Regions from separate parts of the Rhodoferax sp. GT1R46 genome, predicted to be linked through region 1. Evidence: predicted binding sites of a transcription regulator. Region 1 holds the regulator's gene; the other holds the start of a gene.
The links. The regulator sigma-54, encoded in region 1, starts transcription at its own class of promoters, with help from an activator protein. The targets are predictions, from matches to a motif close to TGGCANGNAANCTGCTTT.

Region 2: AC097W_RS08075 (ammonium transporter) is a predicted target of sigma-54. The motif match lies at 2,188-2,205, and genes of this name have one in related genera.

Annotation. Positions count from the first base shown of each region.
Region 1 covers NZ_JBWMBC010000002.1:93,998-98,387, forward strand. Annotated here, with positions in the region: gene AC097W_RS05825 (THUMP domain-containing class I SAM-dependent RNA methyltransferase) at 1-1,134, opposite strand, end outside; gene rpoN (RNA polymerase factor sigma-54) at 1,131-2,738, opposite strand; gene lptB (LPS export ABC transporter ATP-binding protein) at 2,748-3,536, opposite strand; gene lptA (lipopolysaccharide transport periplasmic protein LptA) at 3,545-4,165, opposite strand; gene AC097W_RS05845 (transporter substrate-binding domain-containing protein) at 4,334-4,390, shown strand, end outside.
Region 2 covers NZ_JBWMBC010000002.1:556,315-560,704, forward strand. Annotated here, with positions in the region: gene AC097W_RS08070 (AMP-dependent synthetase/ligase) at 1-893, opposite strand, end outside; gene AC097W_RS08075 (ammonium transporter) at 915-2,117, opposite strand; yybP-ykoY riboswitch at 2,247-2,442, shown strand; gene AC097W_RS08080 (TMEM165/GDT1 family protein) at 2,444-3,007, shown strand; gene metX (homoserine O-succinyltransferase MetX) at 3,173-4,336, shown strand; gene metW (methionine biosynthesis protein MetW) at 4,333-4,390, shown strand, end outside.

The DNA of each region.
Region 1 (4,390 bases):
TTTCAGGCGCATCTTGCTGGGCAATTTGAGGTCGGGCGTGAGGATCCAGCCGGTCCAGCCCGAGAAGTTTTTCTTCCAGTGCGTGGCCAGCTGGCTGAAGAATTCGCCGCCGTCTTCGGTATGCGCCTGCTCGCGCGCACCCGCACCAGCAATACCGCCGACTTCAATCCGTTCGCCGTAGGGCGGGTTGAGCAGCATCACCCCAGGCAACTCGGTTGGTGGCATGCGCTGCAGCGCATCGCCACCGCGAAACTCGATGACGTCGGCCACGCCGGCACGCTCGGCATTGCGCTGGGCAAAATCGACCATACGGTGCGACACATCGCTGCCGTAAATCAAGGCGCTTTGACCTGCAGCCGGCTTGACGACTGCGTCAGCCGCTTCTGATTTGATAGCAGACCAGACGTGTGCCTGAAACGGCAAATATTTCTCGAAGGCAAAGTGGCGCAGCGAACCGGGGGCGATGTTGCAGGCAATCTGCGCGGCCTCAATGGCAATGGTGCCGCTGCCACAGCAGGGGTCATACAGCGGCAGCAAGTCGCCATCGCCATCAGCCCAGCCACTGGCGGCAATCATGGCCGCGGCCAGGGTTTCTTTCAACGGCGCCTCGCCCTTGTCTTCGCGCCAGCCGCGCTTGAACAGGGGTTCGCCCGAGGTGTCGATGTAGAGCGAACAGGTTTCGGTGGTCAGGTGGGCGTAGATGCGCACGTCAGGCCACTGGGTATTGACATCGGGGCGCACGCCGTGGGCCTTGTCGCGAAAGCGGTCGCACACCGCATCCTTGATTTTGAGCGCGGCAAAATTCAGGCTGGTGAGCGGGCTGTGCTGCGCCGTCACTTCGACCTTGATGCTTTGTTTGGGTGTGAACCAGACCTCCCACGCCACATCGGCCGCCGCCCGGTACAGGTCCTGTTCGCTGCGGTAGTCGGTGTACGACAACTGCACCAGCACGCGCTGCGCCAGGCGGCTGTGCAAATTGAGCCGCATGGCGTCGCGCCAGGAGGCGCGGGCCATCACGCCGCCACGGCGCGTGAGCAGGTCCTCACCCTTCAAACCCGTGAGGTCGTGCACCTCGGTGGCCAGAAAATCCTCCACGCCCGCGGCGCAGGGGAGAAAAATTTGGAGTTGGTTCATAGGTCTTTTCTCAGCGACGCGGGCGCAATCTTGAGCCCTTCGCGGTATTTGGCTACAGTGCGGCGGGCGCAATCAATTCCCTGCTCTTTGAGCATCTCGGAAATCTGGTTGTCGCTCAGGGGCTTTTTCAGGTTCTCGGCACTGATGAATTGTTTGATGAGGGCGCGCACCGCCGTGCTGGAGGCATTGCCACCCGATTCGGTGCCCAGCCCCGAGCCAAAGAAATACTTCAGCTCGAATGTGCCAAACGGCGTGGCCATGTATTTGGCGGTGGTGACCCGGCTGATGGTGGATTCGTGCAGGCCCAGCTCATCGGCAATTTCACGCAAAACGAGGGGGCGCATGGCCAGTTCGCCGTGGGTGAAGAAGCTCTTTTGCCGCTCCACGATGGCCGTGCTCACGCGCAGGATGGTGTCAAAGCGTTGCTGGATGTTCTTGATGAACCAGCGTGCCTCCTGCAGGCGCTGCTGCAAGCCGGCGTAGCTGGCGGCGTCTTTGCCACCCCGGTGGTTGCGCAACACATTGGCATAAATATCGTGCACCCGCAGCTTGGGCATCACCTCGGGGTTGAGCATGACGCGAAACTTGGGCGTCATGCCCGGGCTGGTCTTCGCCACCGGCAGCACCAGCACGTCGGGCACCACAATATTGCGCTCCACATCCACAAAACGCCGCCCCGGCTTAGGCTCCAGCCGGCTAATCAGGGCAATCGCGTCACGCGTCTGCGCATCGGTGCCGCCGCAGCGCTGCATCAGGGTTTTGACGTCCCGGCGGGCGAGCAAGGTCATGGGCTGCTCACAGATGCCCAGGGCCACCGCCAGTACGGCCCGGCGTTCCGGCGACTCCGATTCCGCTTTGGCCAACGCCATGAGCGCGCGCAACTGCAGACGCAGGCATTCACCCAGGTCGCGTGCGCCCACGCCTACGGGCTCCAGGCTGTGAAGCAGGCCCAGTGCCACGGTGAAGTGGTGCACCAGGTTTTCGACCTGCTCTTCATCGTCCCCGGCCAGCCCGCGGGCCAGCTCTTCCAGTGGCTCTTCCAGGTAGCCATCGTCATTCAGGGACTCGATCAGAAAGCGCAGCGCGCCGCGGTCTTCTTCGCTCAGGCGCAGCCGCAATGCCTGGCGATGCAGGTGCGATTGCAGGGACTCCTGTGAGCGCGCCAGCTCGGTGGCATCCACGTCTTCGCCATCACCCAGGTTGTTCGCTTTGGCCTTGGCGTCGGTGCCCCATTCGCCATCGTCGGGTACCAGCTCGGTCGTGCCGTCGCCATCCCAACTGGGCTCATCGTCCGAAGACAGCGGCGTCGCTTCATCGTCTTTTGTGCTGCTAGCCCCCGTGGAATCTGCGTACTCAGCTATCGAATTAGGAGCATGCTCCATCTCGCGCTCCCCTTCGCTCACGGGCGTGTCGGCCTGGGGCAGACCGAAATCCTCACGCGGGGCCTCGTCCTGGGTTAACTCCAGAAACGGGTTCTCGTCGAGCATCTGCTCCACTTCCTGGCTGAGTTCCAATGTGGAGAGTTGCAACAAGCGGATGGACTGCTGCAACTGGGGCGTGAGCGCCAGATGCTGGGAAACGCGCAGTGAAAGACCGGGTTTCATTGCGCTGGCCTACATTTTGAAGTGTTCGCCGAGATACACGCGACGCACATCGGCGTTGTTCACGATCTCGGTCGGGGTGCCTTGGGCCAGCACCACACCTTCGCTGATGATGTAGGCGTGGTCGCAAATACCCAGGGTCTCGCGCACGTTGTGGTCGGTAATCAGAACCCCGATGTTGCGGGATTTCAGGAAATTGATGATGCGCTGGATTTCGATCACGGCAATCGGGTCAATACCGGCAAAGGGCTCATCCAGAAGAATGAAACGCGGACGTGTCGCCAGTGCGCGGGCAATTTCCACCCGGCGGCGTTCACCACCCGACAGGGCCAGCGCTGGCGAATCACGCAGGTGCTCCACCCGCAGGTCTTGCAGCAGGGCGGTCAGGCGCAGCTCAATCTCGGGGCTCTTGAGCGGCTTGCCTGCGTCATCGAGCTGCAACTCCAGCACGGCGCGCACGTTGTCTTCGACATTGAGTTTGCGAAAAATAGAGGCCTCTTGCGGCAGGTAACCCAGGCCCAGGCGCGCGCGGCGGTGGATGGGCATGTGCTCAATGCTTTGTCCGTCAATGGTGATTTCGCCCGCGCTGGCGCGCAGCAGGCCCACAATCATGTAAAACGACGTCGTCTTGCCCGCCCCATTGGGGCCCAGCAAACCCACCACTTCGCCGGTGCGCACGGTCAGGGAAACATCCTTGACCACCTGGCGCTTGCCGTACGACTTCTGCAGGTGCCGTGCTTCAAGCCGGCCAATGGCGGTGTCCGGCCCGGTGTCAGGGGTGCTTTCTGCGAATGGCTCCAGTAGCGCGGTCACTTGGGCGCGCCCCCCAGGGTGGTGGTGGAGCGCAGCGGGGGAATCGGCGTGGCCGGAGTGGGGGCCGCGGCGGCCCCCTCGGGTTTGGGTATCAGCATGGCGCGCACACGGCCGCTGGGCGCTGCACCGGCGGCCTTGCTGGCAGAACCATCCACAGTGAACATATCGGTGAGGTTTTCATAAACAATCAGGCCACCGGTGATTTCGTCACCCACCGTGGTGCCACGCAGGCGGCGTAGCAGGGCTTTCTTGATGAATTTGACCGTGTCTGCGCGGCTGTCGTACTCAATGGATTCGCCCTCGCCTTCAATGTATTCCTCCAGCGCCTCCCGCTTTTGACGGAAAAAGGCCAGCTTGTCGGCCGTGCCCGTCACCACGCCAAACTGGTAGCCCTCAGGGTCTTGGCGCACTTCAAGCCGGGCGCCCCGAATCACGATGGTTCCTTTGGTCAGGACGACATTCCCCGTAAACAGGCTGACCTGCTTCACGTCGTCGTACCGCAGCGCGTCCGCCTCAATGTTCATGGGCTTGCTGCGGTCCGCTTTTTCGGCCCACGACGAGGGCGCAAACCCGATACAGGTCGCCAGCAAAAACAGGAATAAATAGATGTTTTTCATAAAGGCACGAAACTTGCTCGAAAAGAGCTGTTGCCATTGTACTGAGAGCATGGCACGAATTGCGAGGCCGTCACGCTAATCTCACCCGTTGTGGCGGCGTTACGCAATAATTGCGTCGAAATGGCTCCAAACGCGTTTTTCAGGCTCGTCCGGCACCGTGCGCTTGTGATGCTGCTCTGCTGGCTGTGCAGTGCGGCAGTGCAGGCTCGCGAAGTGCGGGTGGGC
Region 2 (4,390 bases), 460 kb from region 1:
TTGAGTGCGCTGTAGACGCGCTCGTAGATGCGCGGCACAGAAATCAGGACGGTGGGCCGCACGGTGATGAGGTCTTCGGACAGCAGCGCGACGGAGCGCGCATACGCCACGCAGCAGCCCGCTGCGATGGGCAGGTAGTAGCCGGCGGTGCGCTCGAACGTGTGCGACAAGGGTAGAAACGACAAAAAAACGTCTTCGGGCACAGGGGCCACGCGCTGCAATGTGGCCTTCACGTTCTCCAGCACATTGTCATGCGTGAGCATCACGCCCTTGGGCTTGCCGGTGGTGCCTGATGTGTACACCAGAGCAGCCAGCTCGTCGTGTGCAGGCCCTCGTACTGCGGGTGGTCCATTGCTCGCGGCTGCGGATGAGGCCAGCCAGTCGCACCAGGAGACCACGGATGGCGCGCTCGCGCAAGCCAGTGCCTGTGGCATGGGTTCTGTGATCACCACCTGTCGCAGCGAGGGCAGCGGTACACCGGTGGAGGCAATGGCTTGCCACTGTGCCTGCGACTGTGCGAACAGCACTGAGGTGTCACTGTCGCTCAGGATGTAGGCAATGCTTGCCGGGTTGTCCAACGCGTGCAGGGGCACGGGAACACAGGCCAGCGCCAGCGCAGCCTGGTCGATACAGACCGCGTCCATGCCATTGGGCAGGAGGATGGCAATGCGCGCTTGGCGCGGCAGCTGCAGGTGATCCAGAGCGGCCATCACACGCTCTACGCGTGCGCTGGTCGCTTTCCACGATATATGGGTCCAGCTTCGGGTGGCTGGGTCGTACGCCTGGTACGCGTCAGCCTGCGGCGTTTGGGCCACACGCCATGCAAAGAGTTCAGCCAGGGTGTGAATGCCATCCAGTGGCTGCGAACGGCGGTTGACGGGAAAAGGTTCCATGAAGCAGGTGCAGCGCGACGCTTACCAGTTGGCTTCGCGCTCCGGCGTGGCACTGATTTTGTGGATGGACAGGTCAGCGCCGTCATACTCTTCTTCCTGGCTCAGGCGCAAGCCGGTGGTTGCTTTGAGAATGCCGTACACCAGCAAGCCACCCAGCACGGCCCAGACGACGCCCATGGCGGTGCCTATCAGCTGGGCACCCAGCGAAACGCCGCCCAGACCACCCATTGCTTTGCTGCCAAAAATGCCGGCGGCCACGCCCCCCAGTGTGCCGCAGAGCCCGTGCAGTGGCCACACGCCCAGCACATCGTCAATCTTCCATTTGTTTTGGGTCAAAGTGAACATCACGACAAAAATGGTACCTGCTGCAGCGCCCACCACCAGTGCGCCCAGTGGATGCATCAGGTCGGAGCCCGCACACACCGCCACCAAGCCTGCCAGGGGGCCGTTGTGCACAAAGCCAGGGTCGTTTTTGCCAGCCACCAATGCGGCCAGCGTGCCGCCGACCATGGCCATCAATGAGTTGACGGCCACCAGACCCGAAATCTTGTCCAGCGTTTGTGCACTCATCACGTTAAAGCCAAACCAGCCCACGGTCAGTATCCAGGCGCCCAGCGCCAGAAACGGAATGCTCGATGGCGGGTGGGCCGAAATGGCGCCATCCTTGCGGTAGCGATTGCTGCGCGCGCCCAGCAGGATCACCGCCGGCAGGGCAATCCAGCCGCCCACGGCATGCACCACCACGCTGCCGGCAAAGTCATGAAACTCTTCACCCGTCAACGCCTTGATCCACGCTTGCACGCCAAAGTGCTGGTTCCACATGATTCCCTCAAAGAAGGGGTAAATGAAGCCGACGATGATGGCGGTTGCAATCAGTTGAGGCCAAAAGCGCGCGCGTTCTGCGATACCGCCCGAAATAATGGCGGGAATGGCTGCCGCAAACGTCAGCAGGAAGAAGAACTTCACCAGTTCGTAGCCGTTTTTGGCCGCCAGCACCTCGGCGCCCACAAAGAAGCTGGTGCCATAGGCCACGCCGTAGCCCACCATAAAATACACCACCGTGGAGACCGAGAAGTCCACCAGAATTTTGACCAGCGCATTCACCTGGTTCTTGCGCCGCACGGTGCCCAGTTCCAAAAATGCAAAACCGGCATGCATGGCCAGCACCATGATGCCGCCCAGGAGAATGAACAAGGCGTCTGCGCCCTGTTTAAGTGCTTCCATGTGAACCTCTTTATTTAAAATGCTGTGTATTGGTGCAATTTTGATGAGATTTTCAAAATTGCACCAAATACAAGCAAGAAATGCGCCAAAAGAGGACAAAGACGCCCTTCGTGGGGTCAACGTACAATGCAAGTTGTCATTGGGGAGTAGCCGCCCTTCTTCATTGAGAGGGGCTTGCGTCAACAGACTTGTTTTGTCACTGCGTGACCAACATGGCGCAAGCAGGGTTCACGAACGTGAATCTTGGCGAGACCTTTGGCTGCACGCCTCCGATTCAGGCCGGGGGTGTCGTGCAGTCATTGGTTTGTCCCCGGCCGGAGATTTTCATGGAAGCATTCCTCGTATCAACCGGTATCGTCGCTCTGGCAGAGATGGGCGACAAAACCCAACTCCTTGCCCTCATTCTGGCGGCGCGCTTTCGCAAGCCCTGGCCCATTGTTCTCGGCATTCTGGTGGCCACCATTGCCAACCATGCTCTTGCCGGTGCCGCGGGCGCCTGGGTAACCACGGTAATGGGCCCGGATGTGCTGCGTTGGGTGTTGGGCGCCTCATTCCTTGCCATGGCCGCGTGGATGCTGATTCCCGACAAGATGGACGACGAAGAGGCCTCGGGAACCCCGCGTTTTGGCGTGTTCGGCACCACCGTCATTGCGTTCTTCCTGGCGGAGATGGGCGACAAGACCCAGATTGCCACCGTCATGCTGGCAGCGCAGTACCACGCTTGGGGTTGGGTTGTAGCAGGCACCACGCTGGGCATGATGCTGGCCAATGCGCCAGTGGTCTGGCTAGGCGACAAGATCACCAAGCTGGTGCCGCTTCGGGTGGTGCATGTGGTCTCGGCCGCTATTTTTGCGGTGCTGGGTGTTGTCGCGCTGTGGCCGCAGTCCTGATTGGGCCAAAAGTAATGGCGTTGCTATACTTCTGGCAGCGCCAATTTGCTCCAGCTTGCGGGCGCTTTATAAATACAGCTAAAGACGGACCGACACCAGCACCCGGCCTCGTTTTTTAGCGACGCCGGGTTTTTTATTGGGTTTGAGTTGGGAATTCCGTTGACCATGCCATTGATCGCAACACCGCAGTCCATGCACTTCGACGCCCCTTTGCCTTTGCAAAGCGGCGCATCGTTGCGCGACTATTCGCTCAGTTTTGAGACCTACGGCACGCTCAATGCGGATCGCTCCAATGCTGTGCTGGTCTGCCATGCCCTGAATGCATCGCACCACGTGGCGGGTGTTTATGCGGGGCAGGACAAATCCGAAGGCTGGTGGGACAACATGATCGGGACCGGCAAGCCCGTCGACACCGACCGCTTCTTCGTGATTGGCGTCAACAACTTGGGCTCCTGCTTTGGCTCCACCGGCCCCATGCACCCCAATCCGGATGCGCCCGCGGGCAGCGGACGGGTCTATGGCGCGGATTTTCCGGTGGTTACCGTGGAAGACTGGGTGGACGCCCAAGCCCGTTTGCTGGACGCGCTCGGCATCCAGACGCTGGCGGCCGTGCTGGGTGGGTCGCTGGGCGGCATGCAGGCCCTGAGTTGGACGCTGCAATATCCCGCGCGGGTGCGCCATGCCGTGGTGGTCGCCAGCGCGCCCAACCTGACCGCTGAAAACATTGCTTTCAACGAAGTGGCACGCCGCGCCATCGTGACTGACCCCGATTTTCATGGCGGACATTTTTACGAATTTGGCACGGTGCCCAAACGTGGTCTGCGCATCGCCCGCATGATTGGCCACATCACGTATTTGAGTGATGACGTGATGAACGAAAAGTTTGGACGACAGCTGCGCGAGGCCGTTCTGGAGAGCGCCACCGGTTACCGGTATTCCACGCAGGACGTGGAGTTCCAGATCGAGAGTTACTTGCGCTACCAGGGCGACAAGTTCGCCGAATACTTTGACGCCAACACCTACCTGCTGATTACCCGCGCGCTGGATTACTTTGACCCGGCCCGCGCCTTTGGTGGTGACCTGAGTCAGTCGCTGGCCCGGGCGACCTGCAAGTTCTTGCTGGTGAGCTTCACCACCGACTGGCGCTTTGCACCCAAGCGCAGCCGCGAAATCGTCAAGGCCTTGCTGGACAACAAGCGCGACGTCAGTTACGCCGAGATCGATGCGCCGCACGGACACGATGCATTTTTGCTCGATGACCCCCGTTACATGGGCGTAGTGCGCTCCTATTTTGATAGCATTTCCAAATCCATGGAGGCCGCCGCATGACCGACATCAGCACGATGGAAGCGTTGGCCCGGTTGGTGCCCCCAGGCTCGCGGG